Regions from separate parts of the Halalkalibacterium halodurans genome, predicted to be linked through region 4. Evidence: riboswitches for the same ligand, from Rfam matches in the RefSeq annotation. Region 4 holds a riboswitch; each other region holds the start of a gene.
The links. A riboswitch is a leader RNA that binds a small molecule or an ion and turns the genes downstream of it on or off. The one in region 4 is predicted to bind S-adenosylmethionine.
Positions count from the first base shown of each region.

Region 1: another riboswitch for S-adenosylmethionine. It lies ahead of FED51_RS06920 (ISL3-like element IS651 family transposase); the one in region 4 lies ahead of metK (methionine adenosyltransferase).
Region 2: another riboswitch for S-adenosylmethionine. It lies ahead of FED51_RS08805 (methionine biosynthesis PLP-dependent protein); the one in region 4 lies ahead of metK (methionine adenosyltransferase).
Region 3: another riboswitch for S-adenosylmethionine. It lies ahead of FED51_RS17715 (methionine ABC transporter ATP-binding protein); the one in region 4 lies ahead of metK (methionine adenosyltransferase).

Region 1 covers NZ_CP040441.1:1,430,967-1,438,857, forward strand. Annotated here, with positions in the region: gene hisS (histidine--tRNA ligase) at 1-638, shown strand, start outside; gene aspS (aspartate--tRNA ligase) at 635-2,422, shown strand; SAM riboswitch class I at 2,501-2,614, shown strand; gene FED51_RS06920 (ISL3-like element IS651 family transposase) at 2,800-4,017, shown strand; gene FED51_RS06925 (homoserine dehydrogenase) at 4,103-5,356, shown strand; gene FED51_RS06930 (hypothetical protein) at 5,298-5,597, opposite strand; RNA gene ssrS (6S RNA) at 5,756-5,944, shown strand; gene FED51_RS06940 (tRNA threonylcarbamoyladenosine dehydratase) at 6,169-6,930, shown strand; gene FED51_RS06945 (RsfA family transcriptional regulator) at 6,981-7,592, opposite strand; gene FED51_RS06950 (replication-associated recombination protein A) at 7,677-7,891, opposite strand, start outside.
Region 2 covers NZ_CP040441.1:1,773,786-1,781,676, reverse strand. Annotated here, with positions in the region: gene FED51_RS08815 (bifunctional homocysteine S-methyltransferase/methylenetetrahydrofolate reductase) at 1-732, opposite strand, end outside; gene metC (cystathionine beta-lyase) at 729-1,901, opposite strand; gene FED51_RS08805 (methionine biosynthesis PLP-dependent protein) at 1,898-3,034, opposite strand; SAM riboswitch class I at 3,207-3,316, opposite strand; gene FED51_RS21100 (hypothetical protein) at 3,426-3,587, opposite strand; gene prsW (glutamic-type intramembrane protease PrsW) at 3,648-4,295, opposite strand; gene FED51_RS08795 (asparaginase) at 4,516-5,484, shown strand; gene FED51_RS08790 (YpdA family putative bacillithiol disulfide reductase) at 5,511-6,479, opposite strand; gene FED51_RS08785 (Glu/Leu/Phe/Val family dehydrogenase) at 6,589-7,854, opposite strand.
Region 3 covers NZ_CP040441.1:3,618,328-3,626,218, forward strand. Annotated here, with positions in the region: gene FED51_RS17705 (MetQ/NlpA family ABC transporter substrate-binding protein) at 1-846, opposite strand, end outside; gene FED51_RS17710 (methionine ABC transporter permease) at 862-1,461, opposite strand; gene FED51_RS17715 (methionine ABC transporter ATP-binding protein) at 1,511-2,527, opposite strand; SAM riboswitch class I at 2,745-2,857, opposite strand; gene FED51_RS17720 (MFS transporter) at 2,969-4,210, opposite strand; gene FED51_RS17725 (YusG family protein) at 4,353-4,589, opposite strand; gene FED51_RS17730 (IS1182 family transposase) at 4,695-6,332, opposite strand; gene gcvH (glycine cleavage system protein GcvH) at 6,509-6,895, opposite strand; gene FED51_RS17740 (arsenate reductase family protein) at 6,966-7,325, opposite strand; gene FED51_RS17745 (acyl-CoA dehydrogenase FadE) at 7,530-7,891, opposite strand, start outside.
Region 4 covers NZ_CP040441.1:3,436,492-3,444,382, reverse strand. Annotated here, with positions in the region: gene pckA (phosphoenolpyruvate carboxykinase (ATP)) at 1-1,080, opposite strand, end outside; gene FED51_RS16750 (hypothetical protein) at 1,329-1,685, shown strand; SAM riboswitch class I at 1,799-1,911, shown strand; gene metK (methionine adenosyltransferase) at 2,066-3,265, shown strand; gene isdC (heme uptake protein IsdC) at 3,674-4,339, shown strand; gene FED51_RS16735 (NEAT domain-containing protein) at 4,376-7,705, shown strand; gene isdE (heme ABC transporter substrate-binding protein IsdE) at 7,804-7,891, shown strand, end outside.

The DNA of each region.
Region 1 (7,891 bases), 2.0 Mb from region 4:
TGATGGGAACGGCCCCGTCGATTCATGACTATCTATCCACAGAATCAAAGGCCTATTTCGAAAAGGTGCAATCGTATTTAACCGCATTAAATATTCCGTTTGTCGTTGATGCGACCCTTGTTCGTGGCCTTGATTATTACAATCATACAGCCTTTGAAGTGATGGTGGATGGGGAAGCCTTTGGTGCGATTACGACCCTTTGTGGTGGTGGTCGTTACAACGGATTAGTCGAGGAGATCGGTGGACCGGAAACACCAGGAATTGGGTTCGCCCTTTCGATCGAACGGGCGATTATGGCGTTGGAGGCTCAACAGGCTAAACCTGCCCACAACCAAGCGATTGATTGCTATGTTGTCACGCTAGGGGAAGCGGCCAAAGATAAAGGGGTCGAACTCGTCTATCAACTAAGAAATGCTGGCATTTCCGCAGAGAAAGATTATTTAGACCGGAAAATGAAAGGGCAACTAAAGGCGGCAGATCGCCTTCACGCGAAATGGACCGTTATTTTAGGCGAGGATGAGCTGGCGGTAGGTAAAGTCAATGTGAAAAATATGGAAACAGGAGAGCAGACAGATGTCGCGCTAACTGATTTAGTCTCACATATGAAACAACAAGTCGAAGGAGGAAACGAATCATGATCGGACGTACGCATCATTGCGGACAACTATCAGAGGAGCAAGTGAACGAGCGAGTTCAATTAAAAGGATGGGTGCAACGAAGAAGAGATTTAGGGCAGGTCATTTTTGTTGATTTACGGGACCGCTCGGGTGTCGTTCAGCTCGTGTTCAACAGCGATATTTCACAGGAGGCACTTGAGACAGCAGAGAAGGTGCGCAATGAGTACGTCCTTGATGTGGAAGGAGTTGTCTTAAAAAGGGACCCAAGTACAGTCAATGACAAAATTGCGACAGGAACCATCGAGGTTCATGTAGAGCGCCTGACAATTTTAAATAAAGCGAAATCACTCCCGTTTCAAATTGAAGCGAACACGGACGCGTCAGAAGACATTCGCTTAAAGTATCGTTACTTGGATCTTCGTCGTCCAGACATGCAGGAGACGATGAAGCTCCGTCATCAAACAACAAAGCTTATTCGCGATTTTCTTGATGGACAGGAGTTTTTTGAAATTGAAACACCCATGTTGACGAAAAGTACACCGGAAGGCGCTCGCGACTATTTAGTGCCGAGTCGGGTCCATCACGGGGAATTTTACGCATTGCCCCAATCACCGCAAATTTTTAAGCAACTTCTTATGGTTTCAGGGTTTGAGCGTTATTATCAAATTGTTCGCTGCTTCCGTGATGAGGATTTACGGGCTGATCGCCAGCCAGAGTTTACTCAAATCGATATTGAGACGTCCTTTATGGATAAAGAAGATTTGCTTACGATGACGGAAAACATGATGGCAAAAATCATGAAAGAAGTAAAAGGGCTCGACGTCGCTTTGCCGTTCCCACGAATGACGTATGACGATGCGATGAACCGATATGGCTCAGATAAGCCAGACACTCGTTTTGAAATGGAACTCATTGAACTGTCTGACATTGTGAAAGATAGTGACTTTAAAGTATTCTCAAGTGCTATCAAGAGTGGCGGAATTGTTAAAGGCCTAAACTTGAAAGGCGGAGCAGGAAGCCTGTCCCGTAAAGAGATCGACGGGCTTGCCGAGTTTGTCAAACCATACGGCGCGAAAGGGTTAGCTTGGTTGAAGGTAGAAGAAGATGAGCTGAAAGGCCCGATTGCGAAGTTCTTTGCAGGAGAGACTGGTGCTGAGTTACAGCAAGCGATGGGGGCAGAGGATGGAGACTTGCTGTTCTTTGCTGCTGACAAAAAGGAAGTCGTCTTCGATAGCCTTGGTGCTCTTCGCTTAAAGCTAGGTAAAGATTTCAACTTGATCGACGAGTCGAAATTTAACTTCCTATGGGTTGTGGACTTTCCACTTGTTGAATACGATGAAGAGGCGAAGCGATTCGTCGCCCTCCACCATCCGTTTACAAGTCCGAAGCAAGAAGATTTAACGAAGCTTGAAACAGATCCAGCGAGCGTTCGCGCCGATGCCTATGACCTTGTGTTAAACGGTTATGAGCTTGGAGGTGGAAGCCAAAGGATTTATCAGCGCCCGGTTCAGGAGAAAATGTTTGCGGCTCTAGGCTTCACAGAAGAGGGTGCCCAAAAAGAATTTGGCTTTTTGCTTGAAGCGTTTGAATATGGGACCCCGCCACATGGAGGAATTGCTCTTGGGCTTGACCGACTCGTCATGCTTTTAGCTGGTCGCTCGAACCTTCGTGATACTATTGCGTTTCCGAAAACAGCAAGCGCAAGTTGTTTGTTAACAGAAGCGCCAGGAGAAGTTAGTCTAGAACAACTGCTCGATTTAAATTTATCAATTATTGGTCATAAGCCAGATAAAGTAAACGTGTGATCAAAATCTTTTCATTGACAGGCGGATATTTCCTGCTTATAATGGCAATCAAGATCAAGTGAAAAGTGATAATAAAAAGACTTATCGAGAGAGGCAGAGGGACTGACCCGATGATGCCCGGCAACCCGTTTGTTAGCCAAGCAAACGAAGGTGCTAATTTCAGCAGAATGATTTCATTCTGGAAGATAAGCGAAGGCGAAAACCTTTCCTTATCGGAAAGGTTTTTTTGTTAGAGAGCCAAGTTTTTATAAAAATGGGCTCTACAATAAATGTTGGGGTTTTTGCACAAAAGAGGGCAAAAAAAATGCACGCAGGCTCCTTTATCCATTATCCTTGAATTGCCGAGAAACAAAGAAAGGATAGGAGCTGCGTGTACGATGAATTTTACCATGGATTTGCCCGGATTAAAAGGTGTGAAGGTCACAAAGATGGAGGAACGAGAGGACTTTATCGCGCTCCATGTAGAAATGCCGCGAACGCCTCATCGTTGCCCATCCTGCGGGGAGAGAACCGAGAGAATCCATGATTACCGCATCCAAAAAGTTCAACATCTCAAGCTCTTTGAACGGTGGGTGTATCTATTCTATCGAAAGCGCCGGTACGCGTGCAGATGCGGGAAGCGGTTTGCGGAGAAAGCCTGTTTTGTAGAGCGATATCAGCGTCAGACAGTAGAATGGAATCAAGCGTTTCGCTTACGGCTCATTCAAGGGAAGAACTTTACGGACACAGCGAATCAATTCCAAACGTCCGTGACAACTGCCATGCGCCGGTTTGATCAATTGGCGGCCCCCCTCGTGAAGAAGGTGGATCACCTTCCTCCTCGGATTGCGATTGATGATTACAAAGGGGATACGAATGCGGGGAAATATCAAGTGATCATTGCGGATGCAGATACACGGAAGCCACTGGATATCTTACCGGATCGTAAAGCCGATACGCTTAAACGATATCTTCAAGAGAAGGGTCATCATGTGAAAACAGTCGTGATGGATCTCAGTTATACCTTCAAGTCGGCTGTTCAAAAGGCCTTAGGCCACCCGCTCATCATTGGGGATCCGTTCCATTTCTGTCGTTACATCTACTGGGCTCTGGAAGGGGTTCGCCGCCGAGTGCAAAAAGCGTTCCATCCGTATCATCGAAAACGATGTAAACGGATCAAACATCTGTTTCAGAAAGAGAGAGAAGGACTGGATGATAAGCAAAAGAAGAAGGTGGAGCGGTACTTAGAGCTATCCCCTGATTTAAGGGAAGCGTATGAGCTAAAAGAACATTTTCGTCAGTGGTATCAAGAAGCGAAGATGCAAGGAAGGGAAGGACGAATGAGCGAGGTGAAACAAGGTCTCTACGCCTTTTACCGAAGAGTGGAGGCGAGCCCGTTAAAGGAGTTCCACCGAGCCATTCAGACGCTGAAGAACTGGCAGACCGAGATCTTGAATAGCCTCGCGTTTGGCTTAAACAATGGTTTTATTGAAGGACTGAATAATCAAACGAAGGTGATTAAGAGAAATGCCTTTGGTTTTCGGCGTTATGATCGCTTGCGAAACCGTATTCTCTTGCATCATCAATTCAAACATCAGACATTCGGGGTAGGATAAGAGGGGCTCGCCCTCCTATGCCACCCCAACATTTGACTAAGAACCTAAAAATGAGGAGAGGGCATACGAAAGGGGAAATAATCAGATGATTAAAGTTGGTGTGATCGGATTTGGCACCGTTGGGCAAGGTGTTGTCGAGAGTCTAGTTCAATTGGAGCGAGGATTAAGGAAAGAAGTTACTCTCGAAATGTTGCTTGTGACCAATCGGAGAAAGCATGAACATAGTGAACAGTACGCCCTTGTAACAGACGATTGGAAGACATTTGCTGCTCGTCATTATGATGTGGTATTTGAGGCGGCTGGTGGAATTGAGCCAGTGTATGATTATGTCCGCTTCTTTTTGAAAAAAGGCGTACCCGTCGTGACCGCAAACAAAAAACTCGTTGCTGAAAGAGGAGAGGAACTGGAACGGCTAGCTGCCGAAAACGACACGTACCTTTGTTACGAGGCAGCGGTAGCCGGAGGAATCCCGATTTTAAATGCCATTAAAGGTACGCTAGCGACGACTTCCTTTACATCAGTAGCGGGGATTTTAAATGGAACGACAAACTATATTTTAACAGGGATGATTGAGCAAAACCGACCGTTTCAAGACATGCTGGAGGAAGCCCAGGCCAAAGGGTATGCAGAGGCTGATCCAACGGACGACATTGAAGGATATGATGCATGGTATAAAATCCGAATATTAGCACGACTTTGTTTTGGGATTTGGTCAAACCGTGACGACATTTCGCGAAGCGGACTACATGACGTGCTCGACTGGCACGTCGAATTAGGTCAATCACTAGGGCTCACGTTAAAGCTTGACGGTAGAGCCTCTGTAAAAAATAACACCATTATTGGGTCTGTTGCACCTGCCTTTTTTACAAACGATCATCCATTTAGTACAGTCTATGGCGTTACGAACGCTGTTGTCTTGGAAGGGAAAGCGATCGAGCGACTGCTGTTCACTGGACCTGGTGCAGGGAAGGAGGCGACGGCCAACAGCATGGTCGAAGATTACTTGTTCCATGAACGATACAAAGGAGAACGTCAACCGATGCTCATAAAAGAAAAAGAGCAAAACAGGATCGCGAACGTCCTTGTCATGGTTGCTGCTCATGAAAAAAAGGAAGCAGAAAAGGTGGTAGAGCACTTACCGTGTCAACGGATCAATACATTTGCGGCGGACGAAGGCGAAGCGTGGTGGCTGAAGGTATATGAGGATGTTATCCCATTCATTTCGAAGCAGCTAGGATTAAGTCTCTATCGTGTTTATGGGGCGTTTGAAAAACAGCTAGCTACGACAAATATGCATCACCCTTCGTCAATCGGTGAAACGCTTGAACAAAAGGCTTAGGGTCATCTTTAATAATAAACGTGCGTACACCGCTGGTCGTATGAAGATAAAGATAGCCCATATCCTCTTCAGACTTACGGTAAGAAATATCTAAAATCTGCTTGAGCGGAAAGGTTTCTGATGATGTTACTAATTGATCAGGAAACAGGTGCATTTCAAACGTTTCCTCGATCGTTCGTTTTTCGATCCATCCTATTTCTTGCCTGATGAGAACATAGCGTTGACTTGCAAGACAGTCCATGTAAACCCTCCATAATCAGTAATGGATTTGCTATTTATCGTATCACAGTTACAAGGTGAGCGACAAAAGAAAACAATGACTGAAAATTGCGAAAAAAGATGGTGCACTCTTGCATAAGATGAGGTCTTTATGCTAGAATAAGGTCAGAAATTGAACAAAGAGTCCTGAGGTGTACGTGCATAACTGTACGTTTTGAGCCAACACTTTTGAATAAGGGAGCTTGTTGTCTCCTCATGGATTACATGCCCTTTCTCATAGATGAGGGACGTAAGAAGTGATGAGCAGAGCACCCACCTGCCGAGGGCAGGTTCAAAACCAAAGTTTTCGACGGCACATTTGGGACTCTTTCACACACTGTATTTTGAGCCTAAGGGGGACACACCCTTAGGTTTTTTTACGCTTAAGAGAGTAAAGCGATCGCTTCCGCCATAAGTAAGACCAACCTCAATGAACCCCTTTTTAACTCATATTCGTTTCCCCAGAATCCAGCGTTGAGGTCTTTGTTTTTTCGATCTGTTATGATATAGTCATTTCCGTAAAAGGATTGACGCATGTGGAAGGAGAAGAAGGAATGTTGCACCAATTTTCAAGAAATGAACTTGCCATCGGACACGATGGATTAGAGCGCTTAAAGCAATCGACGGTTGCGGTTTTAGGAGTTGGCGGAGTGGGCTCGTTTTCCGTAGAGGCATTAGCCCGTTCCGGTGTCGGCCGCATCGTCATCGTTGATAAAGATGATGTGGATATTACAAATGTGAATCGTCAAATTCACGCATTGCTATCGACGGTCGGAAGGCCAAAAGTAGACTTGATGAAAGAACGAATTTCCGACATAAATCCAGAGTGTGAAGTCATTGCCTTAAAAATGTTTTACACAGAAGAGACATATGAGCAGTTTTTCAGCTACGAGCCAGACTACGTCATTGACGCCAGTGACACGATTACGTACAAGATTCATCTTATGAAAGAATGTCTCAAGCGGAACATTCCGATCATCTCGAGTATGGGTGTTGCTAATAAGATGGATCCGACTCGTCTGCGAATTGCGGATATCTCGAAAACGAGCTATGATCCGATTGCAAAGGTGATTCGCACCCGCTTACGCAAAGAGGGGATTCATAAAGGGATCGAAGTCGTTTATTCCGATGAGCAGCCAATTCGAATCAGAGAAGACATTCGCAAAGAAATTGTCCCAGAGGCTGCCGAAAGTGGAAAGATACGAAAGGCGAAAATGCCACCATCCTCTAATGCGTTCGTTCCGTCGGTTTCTGGATTATTCATGGCCGGTCACGTCATCAGCAAACTTCTCGATGGCATTGAAATCCAGCGTTAATACAACACAAAGCCCACTCAGTCACTCATGACCGAATGGGTTTTGTTTCGTTATTTTGCGATTTTTTCTAAATTACCGTTTTTATCCATCTTAAATGCTTGCGTCGAGGCTGGTTCGTCGTCTTGTAAAATCGCCATCCGCCGCGCACGATTCATAATTTGGATCATTGATTGATAATCTTCTTCGATGATACTATGCTCTTGTTTGATTTTTTGTAGTTCTTTTTCAAGCTCTTTGTTTCGTTCTTGAAGCTGTTCATTTTGTTTCATCAGCTCTTCTTGCTCTTTACGCGTTTGTCCGTCTGCTACTTGATGGGTTGCTAACTGCTGTAAAAATTCAATTACCATCGGTAGTGTAAGAGATGTAGCCTCACCAGTTAACACAACTGGTTGTTGGCTCGCTGTAGGATATAGCTGATAGGCATAAGATGCTGCACGTTTTCGGCGCTTTCGTTCCTTTTTCGCTTCCGCAATTTGTTTTACATAACGCTGACGGACAACAGCATTCCAGCGGAATCCGCAGGCTGCAGATGTCCGGTTTAATACGTCACCTACTTCATCAAAGGCACGTAATTGGGTGCTTCCTTCTTCAATATGTTTTAGTACGGTTTCCGCTAAGAAAACATCATCTTCATGAGACCATGCATCTTGTCTTACTTTCATTCTGGATCATCTCCTCATTAAATCATTGTCTAGTTGTATCGTTTCCAAGAATATGAAGAGATATACCAGTATGATAGAAAAATGCTAGCTTTCTTTTGAAAATGTTGATTTTCTAAGCTTCTCATAGACATCTGCTAAGGCATCTTCAAACTTGCCTGTTCGCTTGGGCTCATAGTATGCTCGACTTTTTAAGGAATCAGGTAAATATTGTTGTTTAACCCAACCACGTTCATAATCGTGTGGATATTTATAGCCAATTCCTCGTCCGAGTTGTTCAGCCCCTTTATAGTGGGCATCTT
Region 2 (7,891 bases), 1.7 Mb from region 4:
TGAATGGTAATACAGCCGACCGTCGCGATAATCTGGTAAGCTAGCATTTGGATAAGCAGAATAGTAGGCTCTGTCCAAAAGTTGAACCGTTTCGAGGGAGCGAAGCATTTGGTAGGGTCCCATACGACAGTTAATGCCGACAAGATCTGCTCCGAGCCCTTCTAGCTCTGCAAACGCCTCTTCTAACAGTTTCCCCCCTTGAAGTACGCCAATTTCTGCGATCGATAAATGAGCGATGACGGGCAAATCCGTTAAAGAACGGGCAAGACTGACGGCCAATTTCGCTTCTTCTAGATCATAAAAGGTTTCCAATAAAAGACCGTCCACCCCTTCGCTTACGAGCGCCTTCATCTGCTCCAAAAACACGTCCTGGACTTCTTGGATTTCTACTTCTTCAAATTGAATGCTGCGAATGCCGCCGATGGTACCGAGGACAAACGTCTCTTGTTTTGCAGCCTTTCTCGCTAATCGAACGGCGGCGCGGTTGATTTCCAATACTTGGTCGTCAAGCTGATATTTTGCTAGTTTCATCCGATTTGCCGCATACGTGTTCGTCTGGATCACATCAGCTCCAGCTTCCACATACGCTACATGGGCTGCCACGATTTTCTCTGGATCGGTCACATTGAGCTCTTCAAAGCATCGGTCAATCCCTTGCTCGTAAAGAAGCGTTCCCATGGCGCCATCTCCGACTAATATGTTCGTTTTCAGCGCTTCGACCAAGTTCGTCATAGATGTTCCACCTTTCCTCGAACGTGAGCAAATGCCGCTTTAAAGTCAGCCATTAGTTCTTCCGGTTTTTCTAACCCGACTGAAAGTCTAAGCAATCCATCACGAATGCCTCTTGCCTCCCGCTCCTCTTTCGGCATCGCGGCATGGGACATTTTGGCGGGGTAAGACAAGATCGATTCTACCGCTCCTAAACTGACAGCAAAAACAGGGAGCTTTACATGTTCCACGAACCTTCGAACCGCCTCTTCATTTTCTAGCTCAAACGATAGCACAGCGCCAAACCCTTCCGCCTGCCTTTTTTGCAATTCGTGTCCTAGGTGATCTTTTAAACCAGGGTAGTAGACTCGCTTCACTTCCGGGACGCCTAGAAGCCATTCGGCGATCTGCTGAGCCCCTTTCTCTCCGTGCTCCATCCGCACATGAAGTGTTTTCAAACCTCGGAGAACGAGCCATACGTCTTGAACGCCTAAAATAGCGCCGAACGAGTTTTGTAAAAAGGCGAGCTTTTTTCCCAGTTCTTCATCCTTTGTCACCGCCAGCCCTGCGACAACATCACTGTGACCTCCAATAAATTTCGTCGCACTATGGAGGACGACATCGACTCCAAGTTCTAGCGGTCGCTGCAAAGCAGGTGTTAAAAAGGTGTTGTCAAGAAAGGTGAGACATTCGTGTTCTTTTGCCAGTGAAACGACCCCGTGAATGTCGGTAATGTTCAACGTCGGATTGGATGGCGTCTCCATATAAAGGACACGGGTATTTGGTCTGATGGCCGCCGCCACTTCCGCCAAGTTTGTCATATCAACAAATGTATGGTCAATTCCAAGCCGGGTTAAAACTTCCGTTACGAGGCGAAAGGTCCCACCGTACACATCTTTCGTTAAGACAACGTGATCGCCCTTTGATAGGAGCATAAACGCTGTGGAGATGGCAGCCATCCCAGAAGCAAACGCAAATCCATGATTGCCTCCCTCAAGCTCAGCAATCGCCGCTTCGAGAGCATCCCGTGTCGGATTACCCGAACGGCTATAGTCATACGTTCCAAACGTATCAAAGTCAAACTGATGAAACGTAGAAGCGTGTTGGATTGGTACGCTTACCGCACCAGTTGCCTGGTCAACCTTATGCTCATTATGAAGTAGTTTTGTTTGCAAGCTGTACTGTTCGCTCACTGTGCTTCACTTCCTTTCACCGCTGACTGCTCGATGACACGGTTGAACGCTTGATCGAGGTCGGCAATCAAATCACCCACATGTTCGATCCCAACTGAGAATCGCAACAAGCGATTACATACACCGTTAGCGATCCGCACATCCTCTGGAATATCGGCATGGGTTTGCGTCGCCGGATAGGTCATTAAGCTCTCGACTCCCCCTAGGCTCTCTGCAAATGAAATGAGCTTCAACGATTGTAAAAACGGGTTAACCCAGCTCTCCGATTGGATGCGGAAGGAAAGCATCCCACCCCGTCCAGGATAAAGAACATCCGTTACTCCTTCATGCTTTTCTAAGTAAGACGCTATAGCCCTCGCATTGTTTTGATGCTGCTCCATTCGTAGAGCAAGAGTTTTCATCCCACGAATGAGCAACCATGAATCAAAGGCTGAGAGCGTTCCGCCAATTCCGTTATGGTAATAGGCGATCTGCTCACATAGCTCTTGTCCTTTGGCAACAATCAATCCAGCGATGACATCATTGTGTCCGCCTAAGTATTTTGACGCACTATGGATGACGATATGGGCCCCTTCGTTTAATGGTTGTTGTAAAAGTGGCGTATAGAACGTATTATCGACGATCAGCAGCAACCCATGTTTATTAGCAAGGGCGGCAAGCTCACGAATATTTGCTTCTTGCATGAGTGGATTCGTAGGGGTTTCAATAAACAGCGCCTTCGTTTTTTCTGTTATTTGCTGTTCTAACGCTGCAAGATTTCGCGGATCAGCATAGGAGAAAGAAAGCCCCCACTTTTTCCAGCCACCTTCAAACAAGCGGTACGTCCCTCCATACAAATCTTGGGAAGCAATAATTTCATCCCCTGATTGAAAAAGAGAAAAAACCGTTTGGATAGCTGCCATACCGGAACTACAGGCAAACCCTTGATCTCCGTTTTCTAACGTAGCAATCGCCTTTTCAAGCACTTCTCTCGTGGGATTCCCTGTCCGTGCATAGTCATAGCCAGTGGATTCGCCAATTCCGGAGTGACGATAGGCGGTCGAAAAGTAAACAGGCGTGTTGATCGCACCTGTTCGATCATCCATTCGATTTCCGATTTGTACTAAAGCTGTTTCTAATTCTTTACGATTCATGGTTGCTCCTCCTATCCATCTATTGGAAAAATCAGCTCGTCGCCAAGTTGCGAAAGCCTTCATTTTCCTTAAACTATCTGAAAAGTTCGATCTTTTCTGATTGTGTAAAAAAACACCTACCTTCTCGTCATGTAAGATTAAGAAGAAGTAGGTGTTGGATCTCACTCGCTTCCTCTTATCTCTCAAGCAAATAATGCTTGCAGGAATTAGCACCTGACCACAGGATCGTGGCTGGTTGCTGAGGTTTCTTCGGGCCGTTCCCTCCACCTCTCTGGATAAGAATACGAGACACTATTTTGTTTTCAAGACCTTTTTATAAAAATTACAACAATTCTAGCGAAAATGCAACAACATTCTTTCAATTCGTTTATTTTTTCACGGTGCGAATGGATTATTCTGGGGCACCATCAATATAAAGGTGATCTTCGTTGCCACAAATGCATTGTTTAAACCCCGTTTCATACTCTCCTTTTTCGTTTCGGTGGCCACGAAGAATGTAGCGTTCACCGCATTCAGGGCAGCGAATGACGACACGGTACCGTTCCTTTGCCATGCTCTCTACACCTCCATTCATTTTCTTCAAAGGTAGACGTATCTACTTCTCTACCTTTCATTAGCGGTCCAGTTGATTAGCCAGTTTTACTTTTTGTATCGCTACCCACCATAATACCAACATAAAGGGCACCATGACAAAAAGAAAATGCTTGCTCCACAATAACAAAATTGCATCATACAAGCTGTGCAGCAAAACCGGGAGAAAGAGCGAGAGAAAGAGCCATTTCTTTCGATGCTTTTCTTCCATTTTTGCTCGTCCTAAATAGTATCCCATAATCACGCCATAAATTGCGTGGCTTGACACTGGAAGTAACGCCCGACCGATCGCGGTTTCCACACCGTTAGCAATTAAGTATAATCCATTCTCCATAGAGGCAAATCCTAACGAAAGGGAAACACCAAATATAATCCCATCGTACCGACGGTTAAATTCCACATGTTTGTAGGCGAAAAAATAAAGCATAAACCATTTGAAAAATTCCTCGAAAAATCCATAAAGAATAAAGGCTTTTAACAAAGGATTCGCAAAGAAACCTTCCGCAAGAAACGCATGTTGGAGCACCATGACTGGAAACATCAGGAGCGCGCCAATTAAAAAGGTTCGCACGACAAAGCCCAAGGTTTGCGAGCCGTATTCATTTTTCAAATAAAAAAAGCATAGAAGCGCCATGGCTGGAGCAATGGCGGCTGTCAATAAACTGAACACAATGTCTCAACCTCTCCGTCCAAACTCACTACCCCCATTGTAAACGTTTTGTAAGGTTCACGAAATGGATTTGCAATAAGAAAGAGACTTTTTTACAGTTGAACAGCTATGTTATGATGATGCTTGTGAACAACTTGGAGTGAAGGGGTACACTTTGTCAGATTCACTTGTCTGGTTTTCACTCAAACAGTATAACCATTCGCCAAAAGGAGAACGAGCCATGAAAAAAGTTTTAGTTATACACACAGGTGGAACGATTGCGATGCATGAAGATGAAAAAGGGGGCGTACAGCCTAAAGAGACAAATCCCCTGTTTGCCACCGTCGAATCGTTAACATCGATTGCCTCGATCGAAGTCGATGATTTTCTCAATATTCCTTCCCCCCATATGACACCTGAGCTCATGTTTCAGTTGGCTGAGCGACTAAAGAGCCGAGTAGGTAATGAATCGTTTGATGGGGTCGTGATTACACATGGGACGGATACGTTAGAAGAAACAGCCTACCTTCTAGATTTGTTACTCGATTGGGAAGTCCCTGTCGTTGTCACAGGGGCGATGCGTTCCAGTAATGAGCTCGGAGCGGACGGACCACACAATTTTATTTCTGCTGTCAAAACGGCTGCTACAGATGAAGCAAAAGGAAAAGGAGTTCTCGTCGTATTTAACGACGAAATTCATACAGCAAAAAACGTCACGAAAACTCATACGAGTAACGTCGCCACGTTCCAAAGTCCACAGTATGGGCCGATTGGGATTGTCACGAAACGAGGCGTTACCTTCCACCACGCCCCTTCATACAAAGAGAGCTATACGGTCTCAAGCATCAATCATCGAGTTGTGCTATTAAAGGCCTACGCAGGCATGGATGGGTCCGTTGTTGATGCGATTGCCGACACGGGAATTGACGGCCTAGTCATTGAGGCTTTCGGACAAGGAAACTTACCACCAGCGGTCGTCCCAAGCATCAAACGTCTTCATCAAGCCAACATTCCAGTGGTACTCGTGTCAAGAAGCGTTAGTGGCATCGTTCAGGAAACGTACGCTTACGAGGGAGGCGGGCGTCACCTAAAAGATTTAGGGGTTATTTTTACGAACGGTTTAAATGGTCAAAAAGCACGATTAAAGCTACTCGTCGCCCTTGAATTGACGACCGATCATAAGAGATTACAAGAAATCTTTTTCAAATAAAAGAGCTAGGCACCATGCCCAGCTCTTTACTCCACTCGTTCCCGAATCAGTTTTGCGAACATTTCTCCGTGAAATCTGCCATTTTCAATAAATATCTCGTTAGCGTTATTTCCTGCAGCTATAACACCTGCGATAAAAATCCCTTCCACGTTAGTTTCCATCGTTTCTGGGTCGTGAATGGGACGACCTGTATCGTGATCGATAGCAACACCCATCGTTTTCAGAAAGTCGTGGTCTGGATGGTAGCCGATCATGGCAAACACGAAATCGGCTCTTGCCGCTTTCCTCTCACCATGGGTCTCATACTCCACTTCCGAAGCTGTGATTCGTTTCACTTGTGCACGAAACACCATCTTTACTTTGTCGTGGTTTACAAGAGAAACAAATTCCGGTAAAATCCATGGCTTGACACTATCTGAGTACGTGTCTCCACGATATAGGACCGTTACTCTTGCTCCTGCCTTCTCCAATTCAAGGGCTGCGTCGACCGCGGAGTTTTTCCCGCCGATCACGACAACGTCCTGGTCAAAGTACGGGTGCGCCTCTTTAAAATAGTGAAAAACATGGGGAAGATCTTCCCCTGGGACACCTAGTGAATTGGGATGATCATAATAACCTGTGGCAATGACCACTTGCTTGCAGTGATATGTTCGCTTTGATGTTACTACATAGAATGTCCCGTCCTCTTGCTTCGTCACCTTTGTGACTCGCTCAAATGGATTGACACGAATCTGCTTTCGTTTGACCACTTCTCGATAATAGACGAGAGCTTGGCTTCGCTTTGGCTTTCGCTCTTCTGTTAAAAACGGTACTTGCCCAATTTCGAGCTTTTCACTCGTACTAAAAAACGTTTGATGGGTCGGATAACGATGGATTGCGCTCACAATGTTGTCCTTTTCAATAACAAGAGGCTTGAGACCTTCATTTTGTAACGCAATCGCTGCTGCCAACCCGCACGGACCACCACCGACAATAATCACCTGTTCTTGTTCCATACGTTGATTCACCACACTCTTATTCTTTAACTCGACCTTCGTTCAAAAATGAAACAACCCCCTATAAAGTGAAAGCTTTATAAGGGGACACCATCTTTATTATACCTCGTTATACCCAGCCACGGAAGCGAGATGCTTCGGCCATTTTCCTTACGCCGACCATATACGCTGCTAGACGCATATCCACCTTCCGTCCTTTCGCCAGCTTATAAATGTTATCAAAAGCGTGAACCATAACAGCTTCTAACTTTCCTTCCACCTCTTCTTCCGTCCAATAATACCCTTGGTTGTTTTGCACCCATTCAAAGTAGGAGACGGTAACGCCACCTGCGCTTGCGAGTACGTCTGGTACGAGAAGAATATCGCGCTTTGTTAAAATTTCCGTCGCTTCAATCGTCGTCGGACCATTCGCAGCTTCGACCACGATTTGTGCCTTAATGTTATGCGCATTTTTTTCCGTAATTTGATTTTCTATCGCAGCCGGTACAAGAATATCGCAATCTAACTCTAATAGCTCTTCATTTGAGATCGTATTTTTAAAGAGCTTTGTAACTGTACCAAAGCTGTCCCTGCGATCGAGCAAATAGTCAATGTCAAGGCCGTCTGGATCGTGAAGAGCTCCATAAGCATCCGAAATTCCAATCACCTTTGCTCCTGCATCGTGCATGAATTTTGCTAAGAAGCTCCCTGCGTTTCCGAAGCCTTGGATCACCACCCTTGCATCTTGAAGATCGATACCTTTTTTCTTCGCTGCCTCACGAATGCAAATGGTAACCCCTTTAGCCGTAGCAGACTCCCGTCCGTGTGAGCCTCCAAGGACAATTGGTTTCCCTGTAATAAAGCCCGGTGAATCAAATTCACGTATTCGGCTATATTCATCAAGCATCCATGCCATGATCTGTGAGTTTGTAAAAACATCTGGTGCCGGAATGTCCTTCGTCGGACCGACAATTTGACTAATCGCCCGCACATAGCCGCGACTGAGTCTTTCTAGTTCACGGAACGACATGTCCCGCGGGTCGCAGACAATTCCGCCTTTTCCTCCTCCGTACGGAAGGTCGACAATTCCTGCTTTTAAGCTCATCCAGATAGAAAGCGCTTTCACTTCTTTTTCCGTCACATTTGGATGGAAGCGAACACCGCCTTTTGTTGGGCCTACCGCATCGTTATGCTGGGCCCGATAGCCAGTAAATATCTTTGTTGAACCGTCATCCATTCGCACAGGAATTCTAACCGTTAACATGCGAATCGGTTCTTTCATCAACTCATACATTTCATCTGGATAACCTAATTTATCAAGCGCCTTTTTAATCACTGTTTGCGTAGAAGCAAGCACGTCTGTTGTTTTCCCCGACCGCTTGTCTTTATCTTCCATTCGTTTTCACCTCTGGCCACCCTTACACTCTTTAGTT
Region 3 (7,891 bases), 180 kb from region 4:
AATGACCGCGCCATTGTACTGCTCTTCGATAAACTGACGAACTTCTTCAGATTGAAGAACTTCAACAAGTACTTGGAACTCAGGGCGATCTTGATCCTCTGCACGAACAACAATTAAGTTTGGCTGTAAGACATCTTCTGACTCAAAAGCAATTCCATATTGCTCGATGTCGACGCCACCCTCTAATGCATAGTTCGTATTGATCGCCACAGCATCTCCTTCACCATTTTCAAAAGATGGCGCAAGGAAACGTGCCTCTACTTGCTGTGAGCCAAATACGAGATTTTTCGGGTTGGAAGAGATATCATCAATTGTCGCAAGCTCCCCTTCTTCTACGTCAAGCTCAATCAGTCCAGCTCGTTCAAAGATCGGAAGGATTCTTCCATGGTCGCTAATCGAGTCACTGAAAATAATCTCTGCTCCTTCTGGAAGCTCTTCAAGGCTGCTATACTCTTTTGAATAAATTCCAATCGGTTCGGCATGAACTTCACCTAGGCTTACGAAATCATAGTCATATTCTTCAATTTGCTGAGCCAAATACCCTGGCGTTTGGAAATAGTTCACATCAATATCTCCATCTCTTAACGCTGTATTAGGTAAAATGTAATCAGTAAATGTTTCAATTTCGAGCGTAATCCCCCGTTCTTCAAGTAGAGGTGCCGCAAATTCAAGCACTTCAGTATGCGGAACAGCAGAAGCCCCGATTTTAATCGTTACAGGCTCATCCACTGATGCTTCTCCTTCTGCTTCTTCAGTCCCTTGCGTGTCCTCTTCACTAGTTCCACCGCAAGCAACAAGTGATAACGAAAGCGTCGCCGCGCCAATAATGCTTAAAAACTTTTTCATTTGAAAAAATCCCCCTTATCGTTTGTCTGTTATATTTGTGAAAAAATCGCCGATCCATTGGATGATAAAAACGAGAAAAAGGATCGTGATTGTTGCCACCAATGTAATCTCAGGGTTGTTTCGTTGAAACCCTTCAAGAAAGGCAAAGTGTCCTAATCCACCGGCACCAATGACACCGGCCATCGCTGTATAGCTCACAAGAGCGATCGCCGTTACGGTTATTCCTGAAATAAGCGCTGGGAATGATTCAGGAATAAGGACACGGCAAATAATTCGAAAATGGCCGGCCCCCATCGCCTGTGCCGCTTCAATCACCCCTTTATCGATCTCACGCAAGGCAATTTCGACCATCCGGGCGTAAAAGGGAGCAGCACCGATAATTAACGCAGGTAACGCCGCATTGGCTCCTAACATGGAACCGAACAGCGCTCGGGTAAATGGAATTAAAAGAACAATTAAAATAATGAACGGGATGGAGCGAAAAATGTTAACTATCGCACTGAACACCGTATGAATGGCAACATTTTGCCACATGTTTCCTTTGCTCGTTAAAAACAGAATTAAACCGAGAATGATTCCGATGACAAAGGTCGCCACAACAGATACGGACGTCATGTAAATCGTTTCCTTCGTCGCTTCCCATAAAGCGTCCCACTTAAAATTCTCAAGCACCGGCAATCACCTCCAATTCTAGTTGCTGCTCATGCATATAGGTAATCGCCTTTTCAATTTCGTCCTTCGGTCCATCGAGGTGGATAAACAACGTTCCATACGAACCTTCTTGTGTTTTTGAAATTTTCCCTTGCAAAATGTTGACGTCGACTGCAAAGGTGCGAATGAGATTTGTAATGAGGGGCTTTTCAGCCGACTCCCCGACAAAGGTTAGTTGGACGATGCGTCCTGATTTCACCTCATTGAGCAAATGCTGAACCGTCTCTTCCGGCTCTGTTACTTGTTTTACAAACTCTTTTGTTATATGCTCCTTCGGTTTACGGAAAACATCGAGGACTGGACCTTCCTCAACCACTTTTCCCGCTTCCATGACGGCGACCCGATGGCAAATCTTTCGAATGACATGCATTTCATGTGTAATTAACACAATCGTAAGACCGAGCTTTTCGTTAATGTCCACCAGGAGATCGAGGATCGAATCCGTCGTTTTTGGATCAAGGGCAGAAGTTGCTTCGTCACACAACAGCACCTTCGGGTTATTGGCAAGCGCTCGCGCAATTCCGACACGTTGCTTTTGTCCGCCACTTAATTGTGACGGATACGCCTCTTCTCGACCTTCCAAACCGACAAGATTGATCAGCTCATCGACTCGCTTTTCTCGCTCCTTTTTCGGAACCCCTGCAATCTCAAGTGGAAATGCAATGTTTTTTCTGACCGTTCGTGACCATAGCAGGTTAAAATGCTGAAAAATCATCCCGATTTTTTGCCGTTCGATCCGAAGGTCCCGATCGGAAAGCTTCGAAAGATCCTTCCCCGCCACAATGACGCTTCCTTCTGTTGGACGCTCTAACATGTTGAGCATTCGAATCAAGGTACTCTTACCGGCACCACTATAGCCAATGACACCGAAGATTTCCCCTTCATTTATTTTTAAATTTACGCCATCGACAGCGGTAACCGATCCCGTTTTCGCTTTAAAGACTTTTCTTATGCCGTCTAGCGATATCATGTTAAGCCCTCTTTTCTAAAAATATATCAGTTCGTCTACGCGTTACCAATTTAACGAAAGTCAGTACGAGAGCAAAAACTCTCACTCTCGCAAATTTCGTCTCAAGGAGCACGCAAATCATTATCGTAAGAAAGTACAATTCCGTGAATCAAACTGCATAATAGAACAAAAAAACCTTTCCGCCATGAGCAGAAAGGAATGTTTTACGTCTTCCCTTCTCTCATCTCTCAAAGCATCGCTTTGCAGGAATTAGCACCTTTTCCAAGCGATTTGCTGCTTGGCGGTTGCTGGGCTTCATCGGGCCAGTCCCTCCACCTCTCATGATAAGAGTTTTCTTACTATTCGTAAGAGATTTTCTTACACTATTCGCATGTTCATTGTCAGAATAATATCACGGTAAAAAGTCCTTGTCAACAATAGTAAAATAGTTTAAATTTTCGTTTAATTCACTCTTTGAAACACAAGAAAGAAGTAGGCAGATCCGATCAAATATAAGATAGCCGTCATTGAAAAGGCGATCGCATACCCTGTATAGGGCCCATAAACGACAACGATTCCAGCAGAAACAGGACCCATGACAGCCCACCCGAGCTGGAACACCATTTGTCCAACTGAATTCGCCAATCCTTTCATCGCCGGATGCACGCTTCTCATCATCAGCGCCATTTGAATCGGATTACCAGCATTCATTAATGCTTGCCTGAAAAGAAAGGCTAGGACGGCCAGCCAAGGGTTCATCGTAAAAGCGGCCACGAGCAAAAAGGGTAAAGAGGCGAGCTGCAAGTAAACAACAGCTCGTACTTCGCCATACTTATGGGCAACCATCGGCCCGACCATGAGAGCAATAGCAGTCATCGCCTGACCCATGGAGAGGACAATGCCAACTAGGGACGTGCTCATGTCGAATCGATCGGTAAAATATAAATTTAAATAGGGGATAACGAGGCCTGAACCAAAGCCAATTAACACATTGGCAATCGCAAATAAGCCGATCAGTTTAAGGCTTGAGCGGTGTTGTTTCATTTGTTGAATAAGCGAAGTGTCCTCATGATGAGCATTTGCTTGTTTAGAGCGCTCTTCTATTTGCAGCACTGGCCATAAAGCGGCAAAAAAACATGCGGTACCAATCAGCAATGTCAGACGAACACTACTAAGCATCGAAACTCCCCATAATACATTCCAGGCATCTGTCAGTATCCCACCTAGTAAATTACCAATGACGTTAGCGATCATAATTAAAGCAAAGTTGAAGCTAAACAAATGGACTCGCTCTTTCTCCGATGAGTTTTCCGCTAAAAGGGGAATGGCTGACACTTGAATAAACGCGAGAAAAAAACCTGTCATAAAAGCGGTCATCAGCAAGAGGGATTCACCGGCAAAAATTGAACGCAGCAGTAAGCTAATCGCAGTCAACAAGGCACCAATAAAGATCATCTTTTTTCGCCCTTTTTGATCGCTAATGAAACCAGCAGGTAGTAGCGCAATCGCGGTGGCCATTGCTTGCATTGCAATCACGCGTCCATTGACTTGTTCATCGTATCCTAATTCCCGAATATAATAATTGTAAATGACCATGAAGATCCCTAAACCGATGTTAGACAAAAGGGAGGAGACAAAAAAGTGGCGTACATTGCGATTAAACCCTTTACATTGTTGGTGCCACTCACGAATAAAACGACTCATCTCACTTCTCCTCATCAAAAGAATTTCGTACCCCTAAATAGTTTAGTAGAAATTTCATGAAATAGGAAGCGAATAGGGCTATGAATTTTTTGCCCCACTAAAGAAACCCAAACGAGCTTGTTCTCGCTTGGGTTACAGCTTTTTAGCACCAGCCCTGGTCACATCCCTCAACATAAGACTTCACTTGATTTGGTGCTGGGTTTTCATATTGAAACACTTTATCATCGCGAAAATCAAAGCCTTCTGCCATTTCATATTGCAATCCAGCATTCGTCTCAATAATACGACCAATTTTCGCACGATCGATATATAGGTTGAGATGACCGTTCTCCAACTTCCCATGAACCTTGCTTGTCACATCGACTTTCATCTGATCCATCCGGGCCCTCTCCTCCTTTTGTCTAAGAGGTATTCATAGTGTAGACAGAAGGCCGAAAGCCAATGCTATGCAAATAATGGCCAAAAGGGGCTGTCTCAAAAGCCCTTAAAAAGAAAAGCCTGAAGTGACATTTATAAGTCGCTTCAGGCTTTTTGTCTCCGATGATCGGTTTATCTCTTCCTGAAACAGGCGGATGGTCTTCGCCTGTTTCAGGAAGTTGTGGGCGATTGCGATCAGCCCAAACTCAATGTTCACCTTGTCAAGGCCACGAAGGTGAAAACGACGGAACGACCGATTGCCCTTGATATGACCGAACACGCTTTCGACCTCTGTTTTCCGTTTTCGATAGGTCTTTGCGCCTTCTTCCGTATCAAGGGCTCGTTTCATTTTTGATTTTCCTTCTTCATATACCGGATTATAGTGAATCTGGCGATTGCCTTTCGCTTTTGTACAATCCGTCTTGAATGGACACCCGGTACAGTCTTCACATTCATATATTTTGAAGTCTCGTTCGTATCCGTAGGCATCCGTTCGTTTGCGGTAGTATCGAAAAGTCACTCTCCGGTTATTTGGGCATATATAGGTATCATCATGTTCCAAATACGTCCAGTTCTGTACCTTCCATGGGTCGTTCCGATAGACCCGGCTTTCTTCTTTTCTCATCGTATGATAAGGGATGAGGGCATCCCATTCGTTTTCAGCGATATATAAATAGTTGGGCTCACTTCCATAACCAGCGTCTGCGATTAGCTTCTTTGGAAAGGGGAGTTGGCGTTCTTCAAGCATACGAAGGTGTGGAATCAAACAACGAGTATCTGTTGGGCGTTGATGAATGGAATAACCGACAATGAATTGATTTTCGGTCCCTGCCTGTACATTATATCCGGGTTTCAGTTGACCGTTTTTCATATGATCTTCCTTCATACGCATAAATGTGGCATCTCGATCGGTTTTGGAGAAACTATTTCGATCACCGAATGTCGCTAATTGATCTTCGTATCTTTCTAAGCGTGGCAGATAGTCTGTGTTTAACTTCTTATGTAATTGGCGCCAGTGACGAGCTTCCGCTTTTTTCTCTTTTTTCAGAACCGGATCTTGTTCGTCATGAAGGGCTTGTTCCGCTTGATTCGCCTGTTTTTCCACTTGAGTGACAGCTTCACGTAACTGTTCAGAAGTCACACGCTTGTTTTCCCCTTGATCATTCTCTACCTGCTGGTTATCGGAATCAATCGTCTCTTCAATGTGGGCGAATAATTCTTCGAGCTTGTCCTGTAGCCGCTCCTTATACTTCTGGACGGACTTTTTCCAAACAAACGTATATCGATTGGCATTCGCCTCGATTTTGGTTCCATCGAGAAAGTAGTTGTCCATGGTGATGTAGTTTTGGTCGAGCAGTAACTGAATGAGGGACGTAAACAATGGCTCAATGATGTCTTTCATTCGTTCCGAGCGAAAACGATTAATGGTGCGGAAATCTGGTGTTTGACGAGCGGCCAACCACATCATCGGAAGATGTTCACGCAGGGACTTGGCAATGTCGCGACACGAATATAATTTTTGCGTGTAGGCATACAAAATGATTTTCGTCATCATCTTTGGGTGGTAGGCACTCCGGCCGCCACCTTTATATGGGGCGTAGAAGAGATCTTCATCCACCATTTCCACCATGTCATTCACCACACGCGCCACATGGTCTTCGGGGATGAGATCGCTAAAATCCATTGGAAGGACTAATTGGTCCATGTTATAATGAATGAAAGTAGCTATAGAGTTACTCAAAAGAATCGCCTCCGTTTTCTTATTTTGTTTGTGTGGGTACTTACATTATAACGAACGGGGCGATTTTTTTGTATTCAAAAGGGCTGCCCATAAGTCAATCATTTTGACTTATGGGACAGCCCCTTCTTATTTTCGTCCTCTTATTCTTCGCTGATCATTTCCTTGTATTCGTCAGCGCTCATGAGCTCTTCCACTTGAGAGGCGTCTGATGGTTCAACGACAATCATCCATGCTTTTTCGTATGGAGATTCGTTAACGTACTCAGGGTTATCGTCAAGCTCTTCGTTGACTTCTACTACTTTTCCGGAAACAGGAGCGTACAGTTCAGAGACTGTCTTTACTGATTCTACGCTGCCAAAAGGCTCGTCCGCTTCCACTTCATCACCAACTTCTGGAAGCTCTACAAAGACAATATCACCTAGCTCTGATTGAGCAAAATCCGTAATTCCGATACGAACTTTGTCTCCCTCAACTTTTACCCACTCATGCTCTTCTGAATACTTTAACTCGTTTGGTAAATTTGACACCTTGAGTGACCTCCTTAGTAAATCTTTCATCCCTTACAATAGTATACCTTCTTTTTCCCGAAGGCAAAACTTACTTTTTCCACGTTTCTTCGTACTCCGCTTCCTTAAATCCTACCGTCACTTTATCACCGTCGGTTAAAATCGGGCGTTTAATCAACATCCCGTCCGATGCAAGGGTTTCGAGCAACTCATCCTCAGACGCTTCCTTCACTTTATCCTTTAATCCAAGCTCACGGTATTTCTTTCCACTCGTATTAAAAAATTTTTTTAGCTCAAGGTCGCTCTGATCATATAATCGCTTCAATTCCTCTTTTGACGGTGGGTGTTCTACAATATGTACGCTATCTACTTCAATTCCGTGCTGATCTAACCATTTTTTCGCTTTTTGGCATGTACCACACTTCGGATATTGGTAAAACGTTAATGCCACAAATCTTCCCTCCTTTCATTCCATACGTCCTTTTATTATTGACGATTTGCACCACTTTCACAACTTTTCTGCTTACGTTTTGAAATGGCGAAACAGCCCTACCGCAGTAGGACTGTTTCACACGAGAGAGGAGAATGCTTCATAAGAAAGGAGGTATTTATTTTATTGGGAGGAGAAGTTCTCCTCCCAAATTGAAAAACAAGTTTACACAACGTAACGCTCAGCTTCTAAAATACGCCCTGCAATTTCCCGCTTTTTCGCAATCACATTGATTGGTGTATGGCGCGTAAGCTTACGTAAAATAGACGTCATCGTACGCAACGTATCACCTGATTGCATGGCAACCAATGATTCTTTTGCATGGGCTTCGATACGGTTGAATGCTTCTTGGCAAAAGACTTGCGTAAGTGCGAGTTTTTGCTCTGCCTTTTCTAGGCCGTTTCTGCGAATCGCTTTTTCTGTACGCAAAATGACTGATTCCATCGAGAAAATGTCGCTGACAATATCTGCAACGTTTGCAAGAAGTTCTTGTTCCTGCTGAAGCTTTTCACCGTACGTTTGCGCTC
Region 4 (7,891 bases):
AGTAAGTTTGCTTATTGGAGGCAGCACGCCAAAGGCATCAGCCGTCAAAAAAATAATCGTGTTCGGATGACCTGCGACGCTTGGGATCACACTGTTTGGAATCGCTTCAAGAGAATAAGCTGCCCGTGTATTTTCGGTTAACGATGTATCGTTGTAATCCGGTAGCCCTGTTTTTTCGTCAACGATGACATTTTCAAGAACGGAGCCAAAGCGGATCGCATTCCAAATTTGCGGTTCTTTTTCGTAGGATAGGTTAACACATTTGGCGTAGCAGCCGCCTTCAATGTTAAAAACGCCACGCTCCGACCAGCCATGCTCATCATCACCGATGAGTTTGCGGTTTGGATCAGCTGATAGGGTTGTTTTTCCTGTACCCGACAACCCGAAAAATAGAGCGACATCACCTTCTACCCCAACATTGGCTGAACAATGCATCGATAAGACATCTTGCTTTGGAAGGAGGTAGTTCATAACAGAAAAAATCGACTTTTTCATTTCTCCTGCGTATTCCGTTCCACCAATGAGGACGATACGCTCTTCAAACGAGATGATCACAAATGCTTCCGATCGTGTGCCATCTACCGACGGATCAGCTTTAAAACCTGGCGCTGAGACGATTGTAAACTCAGGTGTATGTTGCGTTAACTCTTCAGTTGTTGGCTGAATGAACAGCTGTTGAGCGAATAAATTGTGCCATGCAAATTCGTTTACGACTTGAAGGGGAAGACGATACGTCTTGTCAGCCCCTGCAAAACCGCGAAATTCAAACAATTCATCTTTATCAGCTAAGTACGTAAGAACTTTTTCGTATAAATGTAGAAACGTTTCCTTTTCAATGGCTTGGTTGACTTGTCCCCATTCGATTTTTTCATGGACAGAAGTCTCATCCACGATAAATTTATCTTTTGGTGAGCGTCCTGTATAAGCCCCTGTAGCTACTGTTAACGCACCAGTATCAGTCAGCCTTCCTTCGCCACGAAGCAATGATTTCTCCACTAAAGTAGAAGCTGGTGCATTTTTTAAGACGTGCTGGTCGCCCAGCAATTGTTCAAGACGTGTTGTAGTTGATATCGTATTCATGCAAGCAGACCCCTCTTCCTAAAAAGAATGTCATGATTTTTATTTAGTATAACACATTTAAATTAATAGTCTATACTATTATTAAAAAATGATAAATGTGACACTTTTTAAATAAAATTAGCTATACATCTTAAGGGAAGTAATGTTCTGCCATTAAGGCTTAGCTTTAGCTAAGTTTTCCTAAAAGGTTCCCCTTTAAGTGAGAGATGCATACGATACAGAAGCATCGGCTTAAGGAGGCTTTTAGCATGCAGGATGTATTTATTCTCGACATTGCAACAATAGCCGCGGTGGTGGCAGCCCTTGTGACCGTCGTCGGCAATGCGGTGAATATGGATAAAAATTATCGTTCGCTGCTTGCTGTTGCAATTGCTTCGGTTCTTTGGTTTTTGCCGAAAGAATGGGGAGAGCAGGTCATTATTGCACTAATCATCGGGTTAACTGCTAGCGGGGTGTACAGCCAAGTAAAACCGAGGGATAATGCAAATGAATTATTACGACTGCAAATGCGAGAAGAAATCCGGCAAGAGATGGAAGAGCATAAGAGTCGTGAGGACCGTCTCCATTCAGAAGAAGAAAATTCACAGCAAACTCGAAAAGAATAGTTGACCATTTTTTCGTCATGAATAACAAGACAAAAGAATGAACATTTTAATAAACAATGATTACCATATTGACACAGTGCCCAATCTACGTTATGATATGTCGCGAACGGATACTCTTATCCAGAGTTGGTGGAGGGACAGGCCCGAAGAAACCCCAGCAACCAACACCTGTTAAACAAAGGTGAAAAGGTGCTAACCTGCAAGGCGTTGCCTTGAAAGATAAGAGGCGAAAGGTATGTTAATTAACCCTTTTCCTCATAATGGAAAAGGGTTTTCCTCATTTTTATACTTTTGCAAGTGTGCTGTGGAGAATGAGTGCCGTATCATGTTTTGCGCAGCCTGCCGTTGGTAAGGGTGTGCTTAAGGGAGGATATTCGTAAATGGCAGATACAAGAAGTCGTCGCTTATTTACATCAGAGTCTGTTACAGAAGGACATCCTGATAAAATTTGTGACCAAATTTCTGATTCCATTCTTGACGAAATTTTAAAGGAAGATCCGAACGCTCGTGTGGCATGTGAAACATCTGTTACGACTGGTTTGGTTCTCGTTGCTGGAGAAATTACGACGAGCACATACGTCGATATTCCTAAAGTCGTACGTGACACCATTAGAAATATAGGATACACTCGTGCAAAATATGGCTTTGATTCGGAGACGTGCGCGGTGTTAACGTCAATCGATGAACAATCACCAGATATTGCTCAAGGTGTTAACCAAGCGCTTGAAGCCCGTGAAGGTCAAATGACCGATGCTGAGATTGAAGCGATTGGCGCAGGTGATCAAGGGTTGATGTTCGGTTATGCGAACAATGAAACGCCTGAACTCATGCCACTACCTATTTCTTTAAGTCATAAACTAGCTCGCCGTTTATCAGAGGCACGGAAAGATGAAATCCTTCCATACTTACGTCCAGACGGAAAAACGCAAGTCACAGTTGAGTACGATGAAAACGATCAGCCTGTTCGCATTGATACCATTGTGATTTCAACACAACACCATCCGGAAGTGACGCTGGAGCAAATTGAAAGCGACCTAAAACAGCATGTCATTCGTTCGGTTGTCCCAGAAGAGCTGATCGATGAAGAAACGAAATACTTTATTAACCCAACAGGCCGGTTTGTGATCGGTGGCCCTCAGGGAGATGCTGGTTTAACGGGACGTAAAATTATCGTTGATACGTATGGTGGATATGCTCGTCACGGCGGTGGTGCGTTTTCTGGAAAGGACCCAACGAAAGTCGACCGTTCTGGAGCATATGCGGCTCGATATGTAGCAAAAAATATTGTAGCCGCTGGTTTAGCTGACAAGTGTGAAGTCCAGTTAGCTTATGCGATCGGGGTTGCCAAGCCAGTGTCGATTTCGATTGATACATTTGGAACTGGTCAAGTGTCAGAGGCACGTTTAGTAGAGCTTGTACGGGAACACTTTGACCTTCGCCCAGCGGGGATTATTAAAATGTTAGATCTTCGTCGTCCAATCTACAAACAAACAGCGGCATACGGTCACTTTGGGCGAACCGATGTTGAGTTGCCGTGGGAGCAAACAGATAAAGCTGAAATTTTACGCCAACAAGCGTAGGGGAGAAGATGACTTCATGATGAGTGGAGTCATCTTTTTTCTTTTATGAAGAAGGGAAGGAAAGCAATTGTGAACACTAGTTTTCTTCAAATCGATCAAAAACTGTGTAAAAAGAAAGAAAAAAACGCACTTCCTAATTGACAATGATTATCATTGTGAGCTACTATTAATTCGTACCAAAACATGACACATAAAGGTGATCGTTGCCATGGGGGTGATGATATCAAAGGATTTAAACAATAAAATATGGGGAAGGGCGCTTTTTTTAAAGTATCAGGTGAGAATGATTATCATGTTCACTTATTTATCACCTGTGTTCGACACCGATCGTTTTATTTTTTTGCGATTGAGTGAGAATAATAATCAATTTCATCAATTATTTTTTCATTGATTGAAAGGAGAAAGGCAATGAAGGGGATTTTATCAAGGTTTCAATGGTTTTTATCCGTTTTTTTAGTTACTAGCTTTATTTCATGGACACTACTTTCGAGCGGTGCCCATGCGCAGAATCTGGCGGATGGTACATACACAATCCAATATACGGTTCTGCATGCCGATAACGATTCGGCTTCAATGGCGAATGATTATTGGGAAAAACCTGCGCGCTTGACGGTTAACGGTGGCAACATGACCATGCAAATGACGATTAACCATAGTTCATGGGTAACAGAATTTAAAGTGCCGAGCAATGGTGGCTTCCGTGATGTAACGGTTGTCAGTACGGACGAAGCAGCGGATAAGCGGGTCGTTGAATTTCCAATTTCAGATCTATCAACTCCGTTAGAGTCAAAGATTCACGTGACGGTGGAAGATATCGACTATGACCATGATTATACGATTCGTCTTTCCTTTGATACGAGCAGTATCCAAGAAGTAAATGTAGCAAGCACAAATGACGAAAAACAGGAAGAAAACGGAACATCTACTAAAGACAGCAACAAAAACGATACGACTGATACGAAGAAAACAGATAATCCGCAAACAGGGGATACCGATATTGTGTTGTGGGGTGCAGTGTTGGTCGTAGCTTTATCCGCTCTCATCTTTACGCGTTTCAAATGGCAAAGCCAATAGAGTTATGAAATCCAAGGGAGAAAGGGGAAATACGCAGTGAAGAGAAAATGGCAAAAGCTGCTGAGCATTCTGTCCGTTTGGATGATTCTTTTTGCCTCATTTGCGCCGTCTATCGCTGGAGCTGCTGAAGCGAATTCACTAGCCAATGGCGAGTATACGATAGATTTTAAAGTATTGAAAGATGGTACAAATGAAACGTCTGTTATGAACGGCTATACAGCGAAACCGGCAACAGTGTTTATTAACGGAAATGACACATACGTTGAAGTGACGTTAACTCAGAGTGATTGGATTAAAGTATTTCAGACGAGGCAAAACGGAACGTTCGTCGATGCCGAAGTCGTGTCAGAAGATCCTGAGGCAAACACACGTATCGTACGTTTTCCAGTAGAGGATTTAGCTACGAAGCTGGATGCGTATACACATGTTGTCATCCCGATGATTAACTATGACAACTGGTATACTGTCCAATTTCAATTTGATGAAACTAGCTTAACCCCAGTCAATGTGGAACAACCAGGTGAAGAGGAAAACGGTCAGCCGGAGGAAGAAGTAACGGAGCCAGGTGAAGGGGAATCTGGGCAACCGGAGGAAGAAATAACGGAGCCAGGTGAAGGAGAGTCTGGCCAACCGGAAGAGGAAGTAACGGAGCCAGGTGAAGGAGAGTCTGGCCAACCGGAAGAGGAAGTAACGGAGCCAGGTGAAGGAGAGTCTGGCCAACCGGAAGAGGAAGTAACGGAGCCAGGTGAAGAAGAATCTAGCCAACCAGAAGAGGAGGCTACAGAGCCAGGTGAAGGTGAAGAAGAGTCTAAGCAACCAGAATCACCTGAACTAGAAGATGGAACATACACGATCGACTTCAGGGCACTACGGGCAGACAATGATAACCTATCATCTATGGACGGCTATTTAGGAAAGCCAGCATTGCTAGAAGTAGAAGGTGGGAAAATGTTCGTATCGCTTACGATTAACGAACGGGAAGGTCAATTCCTTACAGATGTGCGTTTAGACACTAACGGAGAGTGGACGAGTGGCACGGTAGTAAGTGAAGATCCAGAGAACTTATCACGTGTAGTGAAATACGAAGTTGCGAACATCGCGGCGGTTATTGATGCGGAAGTGGATATGTATGTTCCACGAGCGAACTACCGTAATACGCAAAAGTTCCGCTTAGCGTTTGATATGGACAGCATCACAGAAGTAGAGGAAGAACAACCAGAGGAGCCAACAGAGCCAGGACAGCCAGAGAAGCCGGAACAACCAAGTGACGAAACCGAATTAGCGGTCGGGGAATATACGATCGATTTTACGGTTTTAAAAGATGGAACGAATGATACGTCCGTTATGGACGGCTATACAGAAAAGCCAGCTCGGCTTACTGTTAAAAAGGACGAAATCTTTGTGGATTTAACCTTGACGAATAGTGACTGGATTAAGCAATTCCAAACGAAGCAAAACGGGGCATTCGTCGATGCGGAAGTCGTTTTAGAGGATGCAGAGGCAAATACGAGAGTGGTTCGCTTCCCAATTGACGATATCAATGAAAAGCTTGACGCGTACACGCATGTCGTCATCCCGATGATCAACTATGATAACTACTACACCGTGCAGCTTTTGTTTGATGTTAATAGCTTGAAGCCAGCAGATAATGAATCCGAAACACCCGAAGTCCCTGAGGTTATTCCACCAAAGGTTGTTGAGGGTGACGGTGGTAAGTTTTCACTCGTCATTCAAGATGTTCGCAACTTCACTTATGACTCAGGAAAAAAACGTTATGAAATTGGTCACCGTAATGTGACAGCCTATGAAATTAGTTCAGAGATTTTCGCTCAATTGAACCACGACGCTTCCGTATCATTTGCTATTGGCGATGATGTGACAGCAATTTTCCCAGTCGGCTTCTTGCAATCACAATTTGCCGGTGAGGAAAGCATTACGTTTTCATTTCACGAAGTGACAGATGCGAAAATAACGGAAGGTGCGGTAAGTAAGGTTTATGACTTCAACGTTTACATGGGGGATAAAGAAATCACGCAATTTGCCGATCCCGTTACCCTTAACTTTGCTGTCGATGGCCAGCTCGTCAATAAATGGGATCAACTTCAAGTCGTTTATATCAATGATGCAGGTGAAAAAGCCGAGTTCATTAATCCTACTAACATTGATTCAAATGGACAAACGGTAACGGCTCACGTCTCACACTTTAGTACATTTGGCGTTTTTGAAACAGCCTCTGAGGAAGAAGAGGAAACACCAACAACAGGCTTACCTAATGGCACATATACGATTGATTTTACAGTGCTAAAGCATAACACCGACGAAGTTTCCGTGATGGATAACTATACAGAAAAACCAGCAACACTCGTTGTTCAAGACGGACAACAAACGATTGATTTAACGTTGACGAATAGCGATTGGATTAAGCTGTTCCAAACGAAGCAAAATGGTGAGTATGTCGATGCCGAAGTTGTTTCAGCAGATACAGCAGCCAATAAGCGAGTCGTTCGGTTTGACGTTCAAGACCTTTCAGCCAAGCAGTCTGCGTATACCCATGTGGTCATTCCAGAGTTTCAATACGATAACTTCTATGAGGTGCACATTCGTTTTGATACGAATAGCATTCGGGACGAGGATGGTAACATTGTAACGCCAAATCCGAATCCAAATCCAGCACAGCCGGGTCCTACTGTTCCATCTCAACCTAGTCCAACAACCCCAACAAATCCGTCAAATCCGGGCGGAGGACAGCTTCCTGAAGAAGGGTTGAAGGATGGAGAGTATACCATTGACTTTACGGTCTTGAAAAATAACACAAACGAAGTCTCTGTAATGGATGATTACACCGTAAAGCCAGCGATTTTGTCTGTAGAAAATCAAGAAACGTATGTTACTGTGACTTTAAAGAATAGTGAATGGATTAAAGTGTTCCAAACTGAGCAAGACGGGACATATGTTGATGCAGAAATCGTCTCAGTCAATGCAGCGGAAGATACACGTGATGTGCGCTTCTATGTTGAAGATCTAGAGGCACTGGTTCATGCATACACGGAAGTTTATTTTGAAGAGCCAATCTTATATGACGGCAAGTATTTTGTTCAATTTGACTTTGATGTTCATAGCATTACACCGCTCGGAGAAGGCGGTATCGGTTCTGGAAACAATGAAAAGGGATCAGGAAATGGCACCGGCTCTGCTGAGGAGGACAACCTTTCGTTTACCCGTGACCACGGAGGAAGTCAGCCTACGACAGCAGAAAGAGTGACGAACTCGAAGACAGCTGATACAGCGATGATTGGTTTGCTTATCCTCCTGTTAGCAGGGTCTGCATTCTGGCTCATTCGTAAGTATCGTCTTGGGACATTATAACAACAGGAAAGTCTTGATACACTGATTGCGGTGTATCAAGGCTTCTTGTCTTCATAAGCCCAGAAGGACCAATTTTTCAAAGGAGGAAATCTTAAAACATGAATCGATTTCTTCACGGCTTTTTCTTATGTATGTTGTTTCTCCTTTTTGTCGGCTGTTCTGAAAATGAGGCCGTTAATGCTAGCA